Regions from separate parts of the Shewanella sp. 0m-6 genome, predicted to be linked through region 2. Evidence: predicted binding sites of a transcription regulator. Region 2 holds the regulator's gene; each other region holds the start of a gene.
The links. Region 2 encodes sigma-54, which starts transcription at its own class of promoters, with help from an activator protein. Its sites were predicted from a motif close to GTTGGCACGNNNNTNGNNT; they were not measured.
Positions count from the first base shown of each region.

Region 1: ACVBJC_RS09400 (DUF3192 domain-containing protein) is a predicted target of sigma-54. The motif match lies at 4,777-4,795, and genes of this name have one in related genera.
Region 3: fliE (flagellar hook-basal body complex protein FliE) is a predicted target of sigma-54. The motif match lies at 3,487-3,505, and genes of this name have one in related genera.

Region 1 is NZ_JBRIMD010000009.1:105,904-113,317, forward strand. Features, by position in the region: gene ACVBJC_RS09370 (YqcC family protein) at 1-250, opposite strand, end outside; gene ACVBJC_RS09375 (DUF3549 family protein) at 459-1,472, shown strand; gene ACVBJC_RS09380 (DUF3301 domain-containing protein) at 1,469-1,867, shown strand; gene ACVBJC_RS09385 (Mpo1-like protein) at 3,019-3,321, opposite strand; gene ACVBJC_RS09390 (GNAT family N-acetyltransferase) at 3,314-3,952, opposite strand; gene ACVBJC_RS09395 (DUF2789 domain-containing protein) at 4,131-4,361, shown strand; gene ACVBJC_RS09400 (DUF3192 domain-containing protein) at 4,374-4,757, opposite strand; gene ACVBJC_RS09405 (hypothetical protein) at 4,894-5,271, shown strand; gene ACVBJC_RS09410 (Zn-ribbon-containing protein) at 5,271-6,044, shown strand; gene syd (SecY-interacting protein) at 6,149-6,790, opposite strand; gene queF (NADPH-dependent 7-cyano-7-deazaguanine reductase QueF) at 6,850-7,414, shown strand, end outside.
Region 2 is NZ_JBRIMD010000004.1:196,845-204,258, forward strand. Features, by position in the region: gene mgtE (magnesium transporter) at 1-61, opposite strand, end outside; gene ACVBJC_RS04815 (HPr family phosphocarrier protein) at 158-433, opposite strand; gene rapZ (RNase adapter RapZ) at 420-1,274, opposite strand; gene ptsN (PTS IIA-like nitrogen regulatory protein PtsN) at 1,482-1,925, opposite strand; gene hpf (ribosome hibernation promoting factor) at 1,928-2,215, opposite strand; gene ACVBJC_RS04835 (RNA polymerase factor sigma-54) at 2,245-3,708, opposite strand; gene lptB (LPS export ABC transporter ATP-binding protein) at 3,845-4,576, opposite strand; gene lptA (lipopolysaccharide transport periplasmic protein LptA) at 4,573-5,112, opposite strand; gene lptC (LPS export ABC transporter periplasmic protein LptC) at 5,183-5,740, opposite strand; gene kdsC (3-deoxy-manno-octulosonate-8-phosphatase KdsC) at 5,737-6,288, opposite strand; gene ACVBJC_RS04860 (KpsF/GutQ family sugar-phosphate isomerase) at 6,290-7,267, opposite strand; gene ACVBJC_RS04865 (calcium/sodium antiporter) at 7,314-7,414, opposite strand, start outside.
Region 3 is NZ_JBRIMD010000011.1:76,571-83,984, forward strand. Features, by position in the region: gene fliH (flagellar assembly protein FliH) at 1-319, opposite strand, end outside; gene fliG (flagellar motor switch protein FliG) at 319-1,365, opposite strand; gene fliF (flagellar basal-body MS-ring/collar protein FliF) at 1,355-3,061, opposite strand; gene fliE (flagellar hook-basal body complex protein FliE) at 3,104-3,436, opposite strand; gene ACVBJC_RS10580 (sigma-54-dependent transcriptional regulator) at 4,008-5,360, opposite strand; gene ACVBJC_RS10585 (sensor histidine kinase) at 5,353-6,486, opposite strand; gene ACVBJC_RS10590 (sigma-54 dependent transcriptional regulator) at 7,033-7,414, opposite strand, start outside.

The DNA.
Region 1 (7,414 bases), on a different contig from region 2:
TGGCCATCGCTTTTGGTAACGGTATATTATTATCGAGCATATAACGCATTTTGGGTAAAAAAATAAACTGCAACCAGTGCTCAAAGGGCATCACATCGCACGCAAAAGGTGTGGTACTGGCTAATGCCTCTAATGATGGGGCGTGTAAGCTTAATAAATCTTGTTTAGCTAACTCAGCCTCTAAAGCATCCAGTTTCTCGCTTGTTTCAACTTCTATCAAGGTAGCCTCTTTAGTTGATATGAGCTGCATTTAATCGCCATTATTCAGTCCATATTCGATGCCGTTACTTGGTAATCACTCAATAAATGGTCATTTCACACTCTAAACGCTGTCACTTATCGATAGCAACTACATGCCGTTTAGGTAAATACAACTCAGGAAATTTAACGCGCGATGATACCATCTAGCCTGACTTATCCCTATAATATGTGCCAATTAACCTACACTTGAAAACGATATGACAGAAATAACGACCCTCAGCCAATTTTTAAAAACTGCTAACACTCAATTCCAAGTTTATGACATGGGCCGTCGAGTACAACATATCGATATGATGGCATTTCATCAGATTGAAGAGCTTAATTCACCTTACCCATCACCCATTCAAGGTCACGCTCAATTTGCCATCGTATTCTGGGATGCGAGTCAGCAACACTATATTTGGTTTATTAAACTGCCGTTAGATGAACGCGGGCTATTGTCTCCTGCACCACGCACACAGTTTATTAAGATGATTGTCGAAGCGTTAGGCAGAGATCCAACCAAAACGTTAACCGAACAAGAGCAAGAGCAGCTAGCAAATCATCCATTCAATTTTAAGCCAACCCAAGAAAAGCTGGCTGTATTTAACGCATTAGTTAGAAAACAGCTAGGACAAAAAGCGTCACCCCAGTATGAGTTTGCATACCAGTATCTATCGGGGCAACACCCGACAGAAGAATGGCAGAACATTGGCTTACAGGGTATTGCTGATGTCAGTGTTAGAGCCGATGAGCTTGACCATCAAACACATCTAACAAACGGCTTTGATAACTGGGCAACAGAGGTTCAAATTGCCGCATGTCAATGTTTAGAGCACTTGAATATCGATAATGAGCTAGCTCAAAAACTACTCGAAAAGCTGTATAGTGCAGACCAAACTGAAAAAGCTTATTTCCTTAGGGCATTGGCTTCTCAGCCGCAGTTAAGTCAACAAGCCATCGTTCACTTACATGAAACGAACAACTTATCTTTAGACATGCTCATCACCATAGCCGCTCGTAATTGGTCAGCATTAAAAGATGAGCAAACTCTCACTATCTACTTAGAAGCTTTAGCAAAGCAAGAACAGCACTTCTTTAACCAGATTTTTGCTGATATTGTGGCTATTCCATTAATTCGCACTCAGCTACTGGCTCAATTGCGAAATCCTAATCGTAGCGCAGAGCTTGCAGCCGCGATTGGCGGCTTGTTTAAGGTAACGAAAGGATGATGACAGACTTTTTAATCATTGCAGCAGTAATTCTTATTGCAGCTTTTTTTTGGCAACTCAGGCAAATGGCTGAGATTAGTCGTATTTTCGTAAATAAAGAATGCCAAAAACAGAAAGTACAATTACTTGCTATTGCCCAAGAGTCAGCCAAACCGAGTCTAGGGGGCAGCAGTGGTCTCACATGGAAAGTAAAGTATTTGTTTGAGTTTAGCACTGATGGGATTAATCAATACCGTGGCAACTTATGGATGCACGGCAAAAAAATACAAAAAATCCAATGGCCAATTTTCCCTGAACCTGAATGGCATGAAGCGCCAGAGTCGAAAGGTTCTTTAGGTGGTGGTTGTGGTGGCGGGCGCTCTCGTGGCAACTGCAGCTCTGGTCGGTGTAAATAACCCTGCACGTTAGGTTAGCTTTAACGTTAAAGCTGATGTAAATAAACAGAGCCCTATAAAAGAAGTAAAGGCGCGGCCCCAGAGGAGACGCGCCTTTTCTATCATTGTGTAAGCTCATCCTGCTATATGAGTGCTCCCTGCACCATCCATGCGTAACTTTGCTCCTGCATCATCCATGAGTCCTTATCTTCCTTGTATCTTACGATACGCTTCCATTCTTCTTGATAGTCCATTTACCAAGCTTGCTCTATCCTGAGCGTGTCCAACGTCATCCTTGAGAGTCCATTCCATCACTATCCTTAGCGCTCCTACCTTCCTAGGTAGCAAAACCTTCCATCCTGGATTGTTTGGCCGTTCCTTGGTAGTACCAGCAATCAGTCCTTGAAAGCCTCGTCCATGATAGTCATCCATTAAGTGCCGTAGTCTCGACACTCGCTCGTCCGTGAACCTTCCTTAATTAATCATGCTTCCTTGCACATTTAAATAGTAATTCAAAATGTAAGATAAATACGTGACCAAACATTTATTTAACACGCACCTTAACAAACCATTAAACAACCAACCAAGCTAACACATTGTATTTAAATTGTTTATGCTATTTGGATACATTTAAACAGCTTAATTTGGGACTAATTTCTCACGAACCTGTAAGAGATCTCTTACATCAATCGAAGCGAATAATCTGATCTCGCCCAAAATAGAAAGGGCGTACCAATTGGTACGCCCTAGCACAGCTTTATTTTAGCTTTCCCGCTATATATGTGCGATCCTTGCATCATCCTTGGTTAACTTGCTTCCAGCATCTTCCTTGTAAGTCCTTTTATATCCTTGTACTAAACGTACTGAGTCCATTCATTAGCCTATCCTAAGCTAAAATCCTCTTCCTGAGGTTGTCCTATTTGCATCCTGCAAAATCAATCACTTTCTGGTTTCCAGTTTACTCACTCGCTATAGCGATTACTTAACAGTTTTATTAAAAATACAAAGTGGCAACCAAACACTAACAACAAAAAAAACCTGAAAAAACCTGAAAAAACTTTAAAAACAACAGCTTGATAACAAGCAAAGACTCGTATCTCTATGAGGCTTTACTGATATCCCACAATTGCGTGAGAGATCTCTTACAAGAATCCTATCTCAAAGCGAGTTTCTTACTGATTTTTATGAGTTAACGCCCTAAATAGCATTACCCAATCAGCTAAAAAACTGTATAAGGGATACTCAAATGTTGCGGGACGATTTTTTTCAAAAATAAAATGGCCTATCCAAGCAAAGCCATAGCCAATTACAGGTAACAGCCATAACATCCACCATTGACCACTCAATAAGGCATAAATCATCGTTAAGATAACTAGGCTACTACCTACATAATGCAAAGCTCGACAGGTTTGATGCTGATGTTGAGACAAGTAAAAAGGATAAAACTCCCAAAAAGACTCAAAGCGCTTACTCATTGTTCAGCCCTCGATAAAACAGTAGTTCTCCGCTTACTTTTCCAATCGCTAACTGCTCTAGACTTTCAAAGCCATGTGCAGCAAACAAACCAATATGAGATGCCGTGCTGGCAAAAACACCCACGCCATCAAGATGCGGCTGTTCATCACACCAACTTTGAACAGCTTTTACCAGTAAGCTGCCATAGCCTTTACCTTGCTCGTTATTTGCTATCGCAATAAATTGCAAAATGCCACATTGATTACTCGGCAAATTATCGATTATTTGATTTTCTTTATGAATAAGTGCCTGAGTCGATTGCCAGCCCGTACTTAACAGCATTTTTAAACGCCAATGCCAATAACGCGCCTCACCTAACGGTATTTGCTGAGTCATGATACAAGCAACACCTACCAATCTTTCTCCAGCAAACATACCAATTAGTGCCTGTTCTTGCTGCCAGATCTCATTAAGTTCTTCTCGAATCGCACCTCGAAGTTTTTGTTCGTACTGCGCTTTATCGCCATTAAATAAAGCTTCTAAAAAGAAAGGGTCATCATGATAGGCGTTATATAGAATAGAGGCTGCAATGCGTAAATCTTCAGCGGTTAAGTAAACTGCGCGGCATTCTTCCATGGTTTGATTTTCCATTGTTATTTTCCTTGTTCTCCATCACACAACTCCAATGTAGCAAGCCCTTAGAAAAGTGCAATTAATAATCAATTCCAAAGCGCAATGTCAAAAAATGAGTGACGGTTTTGCCGATAAATCGCTTTATCGTCCATACTGAGATAAAGCGAGAAATCATTAACGAAAGGTAAAATATGTTATGGATACCACCCCACAAGATCTCACCCAGCTCTTTTTACAAATGGGTTTAGAAAGTCATGAAGAAGCCATTGAAAAGTTCATTGCTGAACATGGATTAGCAGCTGACGTACGGCTACATGAAGCGCCGTTTTGGACTGCTTCACAGAAACATTTTTTAGTTGAATCGTTTAATGAAGATGCCCAGTGGACTGAAATAATCGACCAGCTGGACACCCTTTTAAGAAAATAAGCCTATTGCGATCTAAATTTTGCTGTAGGCCATTTCTCCCCAGCCTACTACCGCATTATTACTGATCACCACAGGTGTACATTCATCCTTTGTAGTCTTGCCATCACCATGGGTGCGTTGAGTTCGATAAAAAAGCACGTATACCTCTTTATCTTGCTGAATGTATGCTTCATTAAAATCAGCCGTTCCCATTAGCGTCGTTACTTGGTTCTTAGACATACCAAGAGAGATTTTTGACAAATTGTCGCGGTTTTTATCCTGAACCTTTTCCCATGAACCATTCTCTGATCCGCCATCACCAACGTTGACCACGCAGCCAGTTAGCCCTAAGCTTGCAATCCCAAAAAACACTAAACCTAATAAATTATTTTTCACTTTAACTTCCTGTATTAACATTGTTTTAATTTTATTTAAAAAGCAATTAACATACCAAACACTAAGTTACTGTTTTAACAATACTTTATTAATTTCATCGTTTTAGCTTCGCTAATAGATTAACGAAAATGCTAACGAGTAAGGAATTTGACGAACCATGAGTCCAATAGAACAAGTACTAGCTGCCGCCAAAAGGCTCGATGATGAAGGCAAAGCCGCAACACTGGCACTCATAAAGACTAAACTCGGCAATAGCATAGCAATGCCTATATTGATCCAAGGGTTGCAACAGTTTAAATCCATGAGTACTGAAGACAAAAAAGCCTTGTCGGCGCAGATATCCACTGCAAAGGAAAGCGATGACAACGCCGCATTAAGTCACTCAGAGCAAGCAAATAAAATCACTCAACTTGAGCAAGAGTTTAGCCTGTTAAAAGGTGAGTTCAGTGTTCTAAAACAGCAGTATAGCGAACTAAAGCAGCAACTTAGTGAAGTTAAAACACACCAAAATACCAGTGAAGGAAACAATATCTAATGCATGTGATTGAGTTACGATTTGAATGCTTTGATAACACTACAATCACAGCCGCAGAAAAAGCGATTAATGGCTTACTTGAAGCGTATCGCGCTAATGGGCAAATTTTAGGCCGTGAATTTGCCGTCGCCTTTAACGATGGCGAATTTAAAGTCAGGCTGCTAACGCCAGAGAAAAGTAGCTTATCTAAGCGCTTCAACAGCCCATGGGTTGAAACAGCACTCAGTGAACTGACCGAAGCCAAGCTATTAGCCCCACGAGAGAAGTATATCGGCCAGGACATTAATTCTGAGGTCTCAAGTCAAGAGACTCCTAGCTGGCAGCTGTTATATACCAGTTATGTGCATATGTGCTCACCGCTTCGAAACGGCGATACCCTGCAGCCTATCCCGTTATATCAAATCCCAGCGACAGCCAATGGCGACCATAAACGCCTGATCCGTTGGCAAACTGAATGGCAAGCCTGTGATGAGCTGCAAATGGCTGCTGCAACCAAGGCTGAGTTTGCAGCGCTTGAAGAGTTAACTAGCCACCAAAGTGACCTCTTTAGACGTGGCTGGGATCTACGGGGCAGAGTTGAATACCTAACCCAAATTCCAACTTATTATTACTTGTACCGCGTTGGCGGTGAAAGCCTTGCCGTTGAAAAGCAGCGCCCCTGCCCTAAGTGTGGTAGCAAAGACTGGTTACTCGATGAGCCATTATTAGATATGTTTCATTTTCGCTGCGAGACCTGCCGCATCGTGTCTAATATCTCTTGGGATCACTTATAAAGCTCGATAGCTTTCCTAAAAAAATAGCTTTGCTATAAATTTCCCCATAAAAAAATGGCTCAATTAATATTGAGCCATTTTTCTTTATACAATGAATAAATCGATTACTTGCCGCGTAGATTGCGCCACATTAATTTCATACGCTGCCAAATACCTGGGTGATCGAGCTCTGGCATAGACTCTTCAATCAGCTTTACTGGCGGCGTCACTCTGGGCGTTAATTGCTCAATAAATTCATTCAACGACTTAGCAAGCATAGTACTCTGCGCTTCACCTGGGATCTCAATCCACACACTGCCGTCGGCATTATTCACCGTCAGCATGTTATCAGCTTCATCGAGAACGCCAATAAACCAAGTTTGCTCTTGCTTAAGCTTCTTCTTCATCATTAAGTGACCAATGATATTTTGCTGCAAGTATTCAAAGTCTGTTTGATTCCAAACTTGAATAAGCTCACCAGTGCCCCACTTTGAGTCAAAAAACAGCGGCGCAGAAAAGTGACGGCCATAAAAAGCATTAATTTCAGGGGTCAAGCTAAGCTCTAGTGCTGTTTCAACATTATCAAACTGACCAGGCTCGTCTCTGATCACAGCTTGCCAAAAAACCGCTTCATCGGCATCAGGTTCACTCGTAATGCAGTCAGACTCTTGCTGCTGGGCGTAATATCGAGGCTGCTCACCAAGCTTTTCTACATAGGCTTGTTGATATTTAGATAAAAAAAGATCTAAAGCGGGTAAAGAAGACACTTAAGCCAGTTCCAAAATCAGTTATAATAGGGGTCTATTTTGACATGGAAACCGTATTGATGACACAACATCATGATCCCTATAGTAACGCACCCGAACTTTCAGAATTAACGCTTGGAAAGTCGACAGGTTATCAAGAGCAGTATGATGCATCTTTACTTCAAGGCGTGCCGCGTAAGTTAAACCGTGATGCTATTGGCCTGACTCAAGAATTGCCGTTTCATGGCAGTGATATTTGGACTGGCTATGAGCTTTCCTGGTTAAATGCGAAAGGCAAGCCTATGGTGGCTATTGCTGAGTTTAGTCTCAGTTTTGATAGTAAGAATCTTATCGAGTCTAAATCGTTCAAGCTGTATTTAAACAGCTATAACCAGACTCGATTCGATAGCCTGCAAGCGGTACAAGAGCGCTTAACCCAAGATTTATGCGCCTGCGCCGATGGCGAAGTCACTGTTAAAGTTATCGAGCCGAAACAGTTTAGCCACCAGCGCATTGTAGAGCTACCGGGTACCTGTATCGATGATCTAGATATTGAAGTTGATGACTATAGCTTCAACCCTGACTACTTAGTTGACAGCGTCGATAGTAAAGCGATTGTCGCAGAGACCTTGACATCAAACTTGT
Region 2 (7,414 bases):
CTTGAGTCAGCTGATTGAGACGTTGGTCAGTTGTTTGATTATCTAAGACTTCAATCGGCATAGCTCCCTCACTGGGTCGTTTTAAAGGCGCTTATCATAACGTAACTCAAGAGTATTTATGTGCGGTAGCTAGGAAATTCATTAGGAAAATAACGAATTAATTATCTTCATCAAATCTGGCATCAATTAATTGGCAAATGGCATCGAGCGCTGCTTGGGCGTCTGTCCCGGTTGCAACGAGTTGTACCGTTTTTCCCATTCCTGTTTCTAACATCAATAAGCCTAGTACACTTGTAGCCGAGGCTTGTTTCTCACCTTGAATGATGGTGATCTCAGCATCAAATTCGGAGGCTAAAACAACGAGTTTTGTGGCAGCGCGAGCGTGAAGACCTAGTTTATTGCAGATGGTAACTTCACGTTCAATGGTCGGCATTTTTTAGCTCACGGTGGCGGACTTGTATTTTATGTTTGCCATCTTTGAAGTGAGCAGCAAGGCGCTCAGTGATATAAACCGATCGGTGTTGGCCACCGGTACAGCCAATCGCAATGGTAAGGTAGCTACGGTTGTTACGTTCTAGATCGGGTAACCAAGTTTCGAGTAGATCTTCAATCTGTTTAATAAACAGGTTGACCATTGGGCGTTCATTTAAGAAATCTTGTACTGGTTGGTCGAGCCCAGTCATAGGGCGCAGGTCGGGCTCCCAATGTGGGTTTGGCAAAAATCGTACATCAAACATAAAGTCAGCTTCGGTTGGCATACCATGTTTAAAACCAAACGATTCGAAGTTGATCATCAACTCTTTATCAAGATTGCCAAGTAGGATCTCACGCACCTGATCATTAAGATCGTAAATGTTGAGATTTGAGGTATCGATATAATGATCGACAATGTTGGCTAGCGGCTCTAACAAGCGACCTTCTAGCGCAATGGCCTCTTTAAGCGAAATGTTATCGTGCGATAAAGGGTGCAGACGACGGGTCTCGTTATAACGTTTAAGTAGCACTTCATCGCTTGAGTTAAGGAAAAAGCTTAATAACTCGACCCCATCAGGCAGAAAAGTGAGGTGCTTAACCAGCTCATCTTTCTTTTCTGGCAGGTTACGAATATCGACACTGATGGCGACAAGCTTAGTGTTACCCGATAGCTCTTTGAGTAAGGTCCCCATCATTGGCAAGGGCAGGTTATCGACACAATAATAGCCGAGATCTTCTAGCATTCTTAATAGAACGGACTTACCTGAACCGGAGCGACCTGAGACTAAAACAAGCTTCATCGTATGATTACCTGATAGACATTAAACAAAATGTATGATTTTTGTGGTTATATTGTGTAAGTGTATAGATTAACTTTTTTAAGGCTGAAAGCAAGAAGTTGAGCGGGTGAATAAGAATAAATAATATTGCTGTAATAATTACTTAGGTCTTTAAATCATTTACCTTTTGTGTAAAAAAATAAATAACTTAAAGACCTGAGTAGTTAGCTATTGGGTAATGACTTGGTATAGCTCTGATTCATTGCTGGTCTTTCTCAACTGCTTAACCACCGCTTTATCGTTGAGTTTTTCAGCCATACAAGACAGTGTTGCTAAATGTTGCTCACACTGATCAGATGGCACCAATAAAGCAAATAGAATATCGACAGGCTGCTTATCGAATGAGTCAAATGGGATAGGAACTTCACATTTAACCAATACTGCAACTGGACGTTCTATATTCGACAGCCTTCCATGAGGAATCGCTATACCATTACCTATTCCCGTGCTACCCATTTTCTCTCGTGCCAAGAGACTTTCAAAGATCTCTTGTGAAGAAAGGGTTGGGTACTGGACAGCGGCAATGTCACTGATTAACTCCAGTACTTTTTTCTTACTGCCCGGAGTGGCGCAGGTAGTGCACTCCGGCTGCAGGATGGTACTTAGTTCCATCGTTAGTGTTTAGTCAGCTTCTCTTTGTGTTTAATAACCTGACGATCTAGTTTATCGATCAGGGAGTCTATTGCAGCATACATATCTGCATGTTCCGAAATAGCAAATACTTCCCCTTTTTTAAGGTGAATTTTAGCTTCGGCAATCTGCTGCATTTTTTGTACATTCAAAATAACGTGCACATTATTGATCTGATCGAAATGTCGTTCAAGCTTTGTAAATTTCTCTTCTACATAACCGCGTAGTGAATCGGTGATTTCGATGTGATGTCCTGTCAGGTTGATTTGCATTATCGATCCTCCATGTGCCTAATTTTGAGTTATAAACTCTTACGTTGGTTTGAGGGCGGGATCAGCATCGCTTCTCGATATTTTGCAATCGTACGTCTAGCAACTTTAATCCCTTGTTCAGCCAGAAGCTGGGCCATTTTGCTATCGCTTAACGGTTTCCTCTGGTTTTCAGCTGCGACTAATTTCTTAATAAATGCCCTAATTGCTGTCGATGAGCATTCTCCGCCATCGTCGGTACCCACATGGCTTGAGAAGAAATATTTTAGTTCAAAAATGCCCCTTGGGGTGTGCATGTACTTCTGTGTGGTAACACGTGAAATGGTAGATTCATGCATTTCAACAGCTTCGGCAATGTCATTGAGTACCATAGGTTTCATGGCTTCTTCACCGAACTCAAAAAAGCCTTGCTGGAATTTGACGATACAGTTTGTCACTTTCAATAAGGTGTCGTTGCGGCTTTCCAGGCTCTTTATAAACCACTTAGCTTCTTGCAGGTGGCCACGGATAAATTGACCGTCGGCCTGATTCGTTGTGCTACGCGCCATTGATGCGTAATGCTGATTAACATTAATCTTAGGCATATAGTCAGGATTTAGCTCTACCACCCAGCGACCTTTTTTCTTGCTGACAGACACGTCGGGAATGACGTATTCATCTTTACTGCGTGCAATGGCAAGCCCAGGTCTTGGGTTAAGAGTTTGGATCAGTGTGATCGCCTCACGTAAATCATCCTCTTTGAGTTTTGTTTTACGCATTAACTGCCTAAAATCACGCCCCGCAATAAGGTCTAAATAGTCTTTAATCAGTAATCTTGCATTTTCAATGTGCGGTGTATCTGCGGCATATTGTGCTAGCTGGATAAGTAGGCATTCACTTAAGTTGCGGGCGGCAACACCGATAGGATCAAAATGTTGAATTCGTTTTAAAACGGCTTCGACTTCATCGAGTTCAGTTTCAGGATCGCCCATCGCTTCGAGAATTTCGTCACAGCTCTGGGTTAAATAACCTCGTTCATCGATCGCATCAATAATCGCGGTGGCGATAGCAAGATCGTTATCTGAAAATGGGGTGAGGTTCTTTTGCCACTCAAGATGCTCATATAAGCCTTCGCTAGTCTCGCCTTGGAATGGCATGTCATCTTCACGACTTACGCCTGAGCTAGCATTAGAGGAAACGGTGTAGACTTCATCCCAAGTGGTATCCATAGGCAGGTCATCGGGCATGGAATCTTGGGTGAGGGCTTCGGAGGTGTCAACGCTTGCGCTATCTTGGGTGAGTTCACTATTAGAGTCATTTACAGAGTGATCTTCATCGTTGATCATATCGCCATCTGACTGCTCTTCATCTAGCTCCAGTAACGGATTAGAATCTAATGCTTGTTGGATCTCTTGTTGCAGCTCTAAAGAAGACAGTTGTAACAGGCGAATGGCCTGTTGTAACTGGGGAGTCATAGTGAGCTGTTGACCCATTTTGAGCTGGAGTGACGCTTTCATTTTACCGCTATTCCCTACACTGTAGTTAAACGTTAAAGCTCGTTGAACTGGCGAAGGTTGCTCAAAAACTCAACACGTTGATTTTTTTTGGAAATAATTCCATATTGAGTTTTTCAGCTTCCATACTGTGAATTAACTATAGCCTGAATTGTTCACCTAAGTACACCGCTCGAACCTGTTGGTTGTCCAAGATTTCGGCAGGTGTACCTTCAGCAATCAGATTTCCGTGGCTTACTATGTAAGCACGCTCACAAACGTCCAAAGTTTCGCGAACATTATGATCGGTGATCAGTACGCCCAGACCGCGACTCTTAAGTTGTTCAATAATTTTTTTAATATCGATAACTGAAATGGGGTCAACACCCGCGAACGGCTCATCTAACAAGATAAACTTTGGATTAGCTGCGAGTGCCCGAGCAATTTCTACCCGGCGGCGTTCGCCTCCAGACAATGCCATACCTTGGCTGTCACGAATGTGAGTGATATGAAACTCTTCGAGTAGATGCTCAAGTTGTTCTTCACGTTGCTCGTTATTGATGTCATGACGAGTCTGTAAGACGGCCATGATGTTGTCACGTACTGACAGCTTTCTAAAAATACTGGCTTCCTGAGGTAGGTAACCGATACCTTTACGGGCGCGTAAATGCATAGGATCGAGCGTAAGATCGTCATCATCAATAAAGATCTTACCCTTATCACTCTGTACTAGGCCAACCACCATGTAGAATGTCGTTGTTTTACCTGCACCGTTTGGGCCAAGCAAACCAACAATCTGACCTGTCTTTACGGTTAAGCTAACATCTTGTACGACGGCACGATTTTTATAGCTCTTAGCAAGATTGACCGCTTTTAAGGTGATTTGGTTCATTGCTGTTCCTGCTTTTTCGCTGGCGATTCTGGTTTCTCTTCCTGATAGGTTTCAGGCTGAATAATGGTGATAACTCTGTCATCGCCCTTGCCAGTACTTTCTGCAATAAGCTGTTGCAAACTGATGTTGTATTTAATGCGGTTACCTGTGACCTGGCTACCGTCTTGCGCTAGGGTGGCTTCGCCTACTAAGGTGAGTGTGCGCGTAGCAAGTTCGTAGCGGATCTCTTTTGCGCTAGCCGTTGCCGGGCGTCCATCATCCATTATTTGGGTGTAAGTGGCTGGGTTACCAGTCGCCACAAGCGTTTTACCGCTCTTATCTTCTTTTGAGAAAACCCGTAGCTTATCGGCATTCATCTTGATTGTGCCCTGAGTGACTTCGACAGGCCCAAAAAAGATAACCTGATTATTCTTGATATCAGCTTCTTGGCTAGCGGCCGCAATTTTCACCTCTTGCATCAGGTCATCAACTTTAGCAACAGAGCTGAAACTGAGCAGACAAAATAGGCCTGCAAGGATAGATTGATTGTATTTCATAGCGTCCTTCTACTCAGCTAAAGCGTTTTCTTTAGCTAGTATGAGTGTAAAATTGTTCAATATGTTGGCGTTACTGAGCTTCGTAGATACCTTCTACTTGGCTGATTAGTTTTACGCTCTGGGCATTCAGGTCGGCATATAAGCCTACACCTTGAATGACGAATTCGTTGCCAGTGACGTGGATAATTTCATCTGACGTCATGATCATAGTATTCAAATCAAGATCTAAATAGCTGGTGCTTAACGTCTGTATCGGCTCTTCTGGGCTAATCGAGTCGATAATAACATTGTTTTCTAGCGTTACCTTGCCAGTGACTTTATTCAGGCTGCCTTTATCACTTTTAAGTCGCCATTCGGCTAGGCCATCATCAGGGTAAATGAGATAAACAGGCTCAGTAAAATAGGTCATATTGACGCTATCAAAGTGTTCCATGTGTTTCGCTGTTACTTCGCTATTGATGAAGCCTAACTCGTTATATTCGATGCTACGTAGATCATCGATAATATAGTCGGGTCGCTGACTTGTATCGATATTCAGCTCCTGCTCGCTTTTTTTAGACTGAACTTGCCAATAGAGCAAAAGTGCAGTGCCAAAAAGTGCGATTATCGCAAGGGTGACGCGGTTCATATACTCATCCCATGAGCTGAGTCAAACTTGTCTTGGCTTAATAGTAGTAAATCAGTGAGTTCGCGTAGGGCGCCGTGGCCGCCTTTAATATGGGTGGTCATTTTTGCATGTTGTTTTACATATGGGTGACCATCGGCCACACAAACGGAAAGACCAACCTGCTGCATAACGGGCAAGTCCACCATGTCATCACCAATATAAGCGACCTCTTCAGGGCTAACATTATAAAGTGATAGCAGTTCATTATAGGGGGCTAACTTGTTATCGACACCTTGGTAGATGTGGGTAACGCCTAGAGCGGTAAACCTGTCTTCAACGATTTGTGATTTACGACCGGTGATAATCGCCACTTGGATGCCACTAGATAATACTGAGCGTACGCCATATCCATCACGAGTATGGAATGTTTTAAGTTCTTCACCGCTGTTGCTCATATAGACTAGGCCGTCGGAAAACACGCCATCAACATCGCAAATGAGTAGTTTTATCTTGCTGGCTGCTTGCCAGACTACATCGCTAATAGGGCCGTATAAACCTTGCTTGGACATATTAAATTACTCCTGCTTTGACCATATCTAGCATGTTTAATGCGCCAACAGGCTGTTGTTTGTCGTTAATCACGATTAAACCATTAATACTCTTAGTATCCATGACTTTTAATGCTTCTGCTGCAAGCACGTTATCGGTAATGGTGACGCAGCCTTTAGTCATCACCTCTGCGATAGGAGTAGTGCGTAAATTGACTTCAGCGTCGATAACCCGGCGTAGGTCACCATCGGTGAAAATACCGACTAAGGTGTTGCTGGCATCAACAACCGCTGTCATGCCTAAGCCTTTTTTAGAGATCTCGTACAGCGCCTCAGTAATACAGATATCATTTTGCACACTTGGTAACTCACAGCCCTTATGCATGACATCACTGACTTTAAGTAGCAATTTTCGCCCTAGGCTACCGCCGGGGTGAGACAGTGCAAAGTCATCTTGAGTAAAGCCGCGCGCTTGCAATAACGCAACCGCTAGGGCATCGCCCATGACTAATGTTGCTGTGGTGCTCGACGTTGGTGCAAGCCCAAGTGGGCAAGCTTCTTCTGGTACTTCAATGCAAAGGTGCAGTTGCGCCAGCTTCGCCATATTAGAATCTGGCTTACCCGTGACAGAGATCATTGGCAGCCCCATGCGCTTAATGACTGGCATTAAGGTTAAGATCTCACTCGACTCACCTGAATTTGAAATCGCAAGTACGATATCGTTCTCACTCAATACGCCTAAGTCGCCATGGCTAGCTTCACCGGGATGCACAAAAAATGCAGGTGTACCTGTGCTGGCTAGTGTGGCTGAAATCTTGTTGCCAATGTGTCCTGATTTGCCCATGCCCATCACGATAACTTTACCTGTGCATTGCAATATTAATTGGCAAGCTTGGGCAAATTCTGAAGAGTCAATGTACTGATACAGATTATCGAGTGCTTGTTTCTCGATATCGATGACCTTAGTACCCCATTGGCGTAGTTGATTTGCATCTACCATTTCTTGGTCTCTCTTTAAATTGCTGCTTAACGTATCGCACCCATTGCTAAGATAGGAAGAGTAATGCCTGGTATGCGATAAATGTAATAAGTAATACTACGCCATGCCATGGTTTTAGCTGTCTGGCGCGTCCAGATAATAAGATCA
Region 3 (7,414 bases), on a different contig from region 2:
CTTGAGAATAGCCTTCACCATGGCCCTGCTCTAATCCTTGTAAACGCCCTTTTTCAAGGCCTTCACTAAAGCCTTTATCCATCCCCTCACTAAAGCCTTCTTGCTCTGCATGAGCACGAATATCTTCAATCTCACTTAAGGTTGGCGGCAAAATAACTTCTGACTCAATGGGATCGTCAACCTGTATTTGCAAGCTGTTACGACCAAACATATTCAGCGAGGAGGGATTAATTTCTTGCCTAACTTCAGGCAGTTCCCAATGGGAAAATTCGTCAGTCGTATTCACACTGGCGCCTTGAGGCTCTTTAGGTTCTGTCATTATAGAAACTCGTCACCGCCTCCGCCGCCTAGCATGATCTCGCCGCTATCACTCAAACGACGAGCAATAGATAGGATCTCTTTCTGAGCGACTTCAACTTCACTGATCCTGATTGGGCCCATTGCTTCTAGGTCATCTCTAAGTAGCTCGGCTGCGCGTTTAGACATATTACTGAGTAGCTTATCTTTCAGCTGTTCATCTGCACCTTTAAGTGCCTTCATCAATACGTCTTGCTGTACTTCTCGTAGCAATACTTGAATGCCGATATCATCGACATCGCTTAGGTTTTCAAACACAAACATCAAGTCTTGGATCTGCTGCGCCATCTCTTCATCAGATTCGCGCATTGTTTCCATCAAGTGACTTTCAACCCCAGTATCGAGGTAATTCATGATATTGGCTGCCGCCTTCAAGCCGCCCATCTTAGCGGCTTGCGCCCCGCCTTGACCGGCAAACTGTTTCTCCATGATGTCGTTAAGCTCTTGCAGTGCAGCCGGCTGAACCTCTTCAAGGTTAGCAATACGCATCATCAAATCTAAACGGGTATTTTCTGGGAACTGGGCGAAAATCTCAGCCGCTTGATCAGGCTCAAGATAAGATAAAACAATAGTTTGAATTTGCGGGTGCTCATTTTGGATAATGGTGGCAACTTGACGCGCGTCCATCCACTTAAGTGAATCAAGACCTTTGGCACCACTGCCCATAATAATCTGTTCGATTAGGTTACCCGCTTTGTCTTCACCTAATGCTGCTGTTAACGCCTTACGCACAAACTCTTCGCTATTAAATCCAATCGATGAATACTTTTGAATATCATCTAAAAATAGCTTGTGAACACCAATGACCTTCTCTTGACCAAAGTCTTGCATCGCTGCCATTGCCATACCGACCTTTTGCACTTGCTTTGGCTCTAGATGCTTTAAAATCGATGCCGCATCACTTTCACTCAGGCTTAGCAGTAAAATGGCGGTCTTCTCGATACCACTTAAGTCACTGGGCTTAAAGCCAGGCGCCGTTTTCGCTTCTACACTAATATCATTTGTCATCTTCAAGTAACCAGTTTTTCACAACTTGTGTCGATAGTTCAGGCTCATTAGCCACCAGTGCGCGGATCGCTTTGATCATATCATCGTCTTTGTGCAGGTTCGGGATCATAATAGAACCGTCATCAGCATAACTGTATTCCGCTTCAGGGCGCTGCAACATGCCTAAGGTATCTGCAGCGTATTGATCTTCAATTTCTGCTAATTCACCACCTACCGATGGCTCATCCGGCATGTTGACGCTATCTGGGTATACTAATTTTTTCAGCATTGGGCGCACTACAGCAAGGATCAAGACCAAAACCACTAATGCTCCCAGTACGAGCTTTATCACACGCCAAAACCAAGGTTGCTCCCACAATTGAGGCGCTGGAGCGGCCTCGATAAGCTGATCCATAAATGGCACGGTAACCACTTCAATCACATCACCGCGCTGGGTATTAAAACCGACAGCACCTTCTAGTAAGCGGCGGATATTGGCAAGTTCTTGCTCAGTCCGCGGCACCCGGTTAACACTGCCATCTTCTGCCATTGGCGCATTTTTAAAATCAACAGCCACGGAAACACTGACACGACGTAGTGTGCCAATTTGCTGACGAGTATGGCTAATAGTGGTATCGAGTTCGAAATTACGTGTCGCCTCTTTGTGGCTACTACCCGATGTTTGCTTTACCGATTCTGTTGCATTAACTTCCTGAGGAATATCTGATGCCATTGGAGGTTGATTTGATAAGGCGCCAGGGATCCCGCCACTAATGCCGCCATTGGAATTGTTCTCTACAACCATCTCGCTTCTTAATGCTGGTAAGTCTGGATTATAGCGCTTGGCAGTTTGTTCAACCGCGGTGAAATCCATGCTGACATCAACTTGAGATGTGAAGTTCTCAGGACCTAAGATTGGCATCAGAATCGACTCAACTTTATTGCGATATTCTGATTCTTTCTGCTGAACAATTTCAAGCTCACGTCGAGCAATAGCTGATACGCCGTCTTGACTGCCAGAATTAAGTAAGCGGCCGTTAGCATCGGTCACGGTGACTTTATTGGGCTCAAGGTTATGCACCGCAGAAGCCACGATATCGACAATGGAGTCGACTTCTTCTTGAGCTAAACCACTGCGCCTTGTACTCACTACAACCGTTGCACTAGGTTTTGAACGGTTTCTAGCAAATACGTTTTCTTTCGGTAAGGCTAGAATCACTTTTGCGCGGGTCACGCTTTTTAATTCTTCGATGGTACGGGCAAGATTTTGTTCTTGGCTGTGCTTTAAGCGCGCTTGCTCCATACGCTGACTGACGCCAAAGCCACTATCTTTAGATAAGAAATCATCTTTATTCGCAGCACTATCTAAGCCTTCACGACTTAAGATCATCTTTACATCTTGATACTTATCCTCGGGCACTTTAACCACGTCACCCTGGATCTCATATTTCACCTGATTTTTGTCTAAAACATCAAGTACCTGCACCATTTCAGCGGTACTCATCTGCCCTAGGGGGCGATATTCGGGTTCTTGAGCCCAGATCATCACAAAAACAGCTAAGGCTAGACAGATAGCAAGCGCCAAAATCATCGTCACTTGGCGTAACATATCGACGCCACCTAAGGACCCCATTAAGCCAGGCTTATGTTCTTCTTGAACACCTGATGTTTGCGGGTTGGTTGCTAAACCAGAACCAGAACCTGTACCTACGACCATTTCTGTACTCACTATTGCACCCTGTTTCTACGTAATAACGGCCTAAACAGGCATACTCATAATTTCTTTATAAGCTTCTACGAGCTTATTGCGCACTTGCACGGTTGCTTCAAAAGCAACGCTTGATTTTTCTCTAGCGATCACGGTATCAGATAAAGTGACTGTGGTATCTCCCATATCGAGCCGAGTGGCGAGATTAGCAGCATTTGATTGAAGTTCGCTTACATTTCCAACAGCTTGCGACAGCAGCTGACCAAAATCACTACCTGAAGTATTTTGAACCTGGCGCGCAATGCCCGTTTGAATGCTTGAAGTACCAATTTGACCATTAAGTGACTGCATCTCTTGCAGTAATGAATTCGCACCAATTTGCATACTTAGCTCCCATGTCGTTTTCTTGACGAAAATGTTGATATAGCGAGATAAAGCAAATAGCTTGCCAGTTTGTAAAAAGAAGGGGAAGTGCCAAGAAGGACGCTACGCTGCGAGGACGTGACTGCGTCACTTCGAGAGCGCCACTTCGTGACTTCTAGAGAACGAGAAAAAGCCAAGACGTTAAAAACAGAGACGGGAAAACAATAGACGAACGGCCTGCGGCCTGACGGCACGTGACTGTTTGATTTAATTGAATGTCACTACGGAACGCTTCGCTTACGCAAAAGCCAATTAAAGCATAAACGATTTAGAGCCGAATAGAGCTGAGACGATAAAGCCGGAAAAGCTTGTACCGTCTCTTCCTAGCCCTTTTTTAACGTAGGTCGGGATTTATCCCGACAAACCTTGTGTGTGCCTCCTTGATTGATGGGCTGAAGCCCAACCTACAAAAAATTATTTTATGTGCTCTCATCTCAGCTTGTACCTTCTCAGCTTGTACCGTCAGCGCAGCGTTCTGTGAGAGATCCTGCGAACGTTCCGTCTTCCGTGAGCGAAGCGTTCGTCTTAGCTTTTAAGCAGGTATTTGAATTCCTGAGTCGCGCATTTTTGCCATCTTATAGCGCAGCGTTCTGGCACTGATGCCAAGTTTTTCAGCAACTAACTTTCGACTGCCATTACATTGAGTCAAGGTTTCTAAAATAATCACATGCTCTTGTGCTTTAAGCTCATCACCTAAACCTTCAAGCTCTGCGGGTTTATTAACAACTAAAGGTGTGCTTTCAGGGTTAAAATCTAATTCTACTGAATCGATAATAATGTCTGCTGCCGTTATTTCTTTTGCAGTGCATAGAATCAAGGCTCTTTGAATTACGTTATCAAGCTCTCGCACATTGCCAGGCCAGCGATGAGTCAATAAACGTCGTGATGCGCATTCGCTTAATTCGGGTAACTCACTGTAATTAGCAATCAATGCATGACGTTGCAGTAGATGCCTTGCCAAGGGCAAAATATCGGCTGGACGTTGATTAAGTGAAGGCCAGGTCAGCGGGAATACGTTGATACGATAATACAGATCTTCTCTAAACTCGCCCGATGTTGCCATGGCTTTTAAATCACGATTAGAAGTAGCAAGCACCCGAACATCAAGCTTTATCGTTTTACGCCCGCCTAAACGTTCAACTTCGCGCTCTTGTAGTACACGCAACAGTTTTGCCTGCAGCCCCACCTCCATCTCAGAGATCTCATCGAGTAATAAGGTGCCACCTTGTGCTTGCTCAAACTTACCTGGACACGCTTGATAGGCGCCAGTAAACGCTCCTTTCTCGTAGCCAAACAGGGTAGCCTCGAGCATATTTTCAGGGATTGCTGCGCAGTTAATCGCCACAAATGGCTGCTCGGCGCGTTGACTATTTTGATGAATATATCGAGCCAACACCTCTTTACCACAGCCACTTGGTCCCATAATCATCACAGATGCATCAGAGGCCGCTACGCGCTGCGCCAGAGCCAATAACGCCAAGCTCTTTTCATCAGCCACAATCGGTGTGCCTTCAGCAGCCTTTGCCGGCATATAGCGAGAAACTTGATTAACTAATACTTCGGCAGAAAACGGCTTTGATAAATAATCCACCGCACCCAACTTCATTGCATTAACAGCATTATCGATAGTTGCATAAGCCGTCATTAACAATACTGGAACTTTAGGATGGTGCTGCTGTAAGTAATTAAGCAGACCTATCCCACCGACGCCTTCCATCTGCACGTCACTAATAACCATATCAAAGCGTTGGCTTTTTAAGGTCAAAATGGCTTCTTCGGCACTGCCAACATCGACGCAATCATAATGAGCTAGCATCAAGGTATCGAGTAACGCTTCGCGCAGTGATGCGTCATCTTCTACCAGTAACAACTTACCTTCAGACATGCTGGCTCTCTCCTAGTACTTGCTCATTTTTGATGGTTGTCAGCAATGGAAACTTCAATGAAGCTGTGCAGCCATTGCCCGGGTGGCAACTAAACTGCATCTTTCCACCATGGTTACTCACTACCGACTGCACCACGGCTAAACCTAAACCTGTACCTTGAGATTTGGTAGTAAAAAAAGGTTCTAATACCTTTTGTTGCATAGCCGCATCCAGCCCCTTGCCATTGTCGATGACATCAAGGTGTAGAGCCGTATTAGTATCAAATGCATGTAACGTGATTTGGTTTGCGCCCGCTTCGATACTGTTCATCACTAGATTATTGATTGCTGAACACAAAGCGGCATCATTGGCTCTAATTTTTTGCTTTGATTCATTATTAAAAACCAACTTACAAGCCTTTTGCTCTGCGATTGGCTGGCAATTACTCAACACGTTATCAACCACTTCTTCAATAACAATAATATTATCAAGTTCTTGCTGACGTCCTTTTGCCATTAACAGCATATCGTTGACCTGATGCTCTAACTCATTAAGTCTATCGACAAGCTTACCTTGAAAGCGCTTTCTAGCATCATCAGATATCTTGGTGCTTGCAAGATTAGAGGCATACAGCAGTGCTGCACTTAACGGCGTTCTGACTTGGTGAGCAAGAGTTGCCACCATTTTACCTAACGCTGATAACCGTTGTAGATGGGACAGGTTTTTTTGCAGCAATCGCGTTTCAGTTAGATCCGTTAACACAATTAACTGCCCAGGCTCTGGTGTTAGCGGAGTAATAGCAAGCTTAACTCTACGACCGTTTCGTAAAGAAACCTCATGGCCATCATCATCTTGGGGTGAAAAAGCGCGATTTATTATTTGTAGCCAACGTAAACCTTCAAGCGGGCTACCGAGCAGTTCTATCGCGACGGGATTTGCATCGGTGACCATACCATCGCCATTTATAATCACCACGCCTGAAGGCATCGCCTGCAGAATATGATCCAAGCGATTTGACATATTCGCGGCCTGCTGCACATCAACCAGCTGTGGACGCTTTACAGCATTGACATCAACAACATGTGCTTTGCCAACGGCATCAGTCGCATTAGCTGTATCGATTTGTGGTTTTGGAATAGCGGACATGGTGGCCCCGTCAAAAAAACTGCATTTGAATGGGGTGAAGCAGGAAGTGTGCCAGTTGTTTAAAGCTAAGAAGGACGCTGCGCTGCGAGGACGTGACTATTGACTTTAATTGAATGCCACTGCGAGAGCGTCACTTCGTGACTTCTAGGTTCTAGGTTAAAGCTGAGACGGGCATGCAGAGACGAACAGCCTCAGGCCTCACGGCACGTGGCAGCTTGATTAAATTGAATGCCACTACGGAACGCTTCGCTTACGGAAAAGATTAAAACGACGGCAATAATTGATATACAAAGCCGAAAAACCGCGATGAGCCATAAAAAAGCCAGAAGACTCATCTTCTGGCTTATTCAAGAAAGTAGGTAAATATCGAAAGTTCACTTTGATTCAAACCATCTTAGCTTGAACCATCTCAGCTTAAACAGTCTTTGCTTGTGTTTTTCCTAGAAGCGAAGCGCTCTAGCAGGAGGAAGTCCGTCCTCGAAGTGAGCCTGCGAACGTTCCGTCTTCCGTGAGCGAAGCGTTCGTCTTAGCTTGAACCGGCTTTTATCAATCTTTACCCATACCGTATTTACGCATTTTCTCAACTAGCGTAGTACGACGAATACCGAGCATTTCTGCTGCGCGGGCAACCACGTTGTCTTGCTGATCTAGCGCTTGCCTGATCATATCAATTTCAAGCTCAGCCAAAAGATCTTTCAGATTAACACCTTCCGGGGGTAATTCACTTGGAAAACGGGTTTCTGGAATGTCGATTGGCTCTTCATCATTAAAAATTGACGCTAAGGCATCGCGCTCAAGCTGCTCTTCACTGATCTCTACGCAATACTCTGGCACATCAATATGACGATACTTAATCGGTAAGTCATTTACATCGACTAATCCACCCGGATAGAGAATGGTTAACCGCTCAACCAGATTAGAAAGTTCA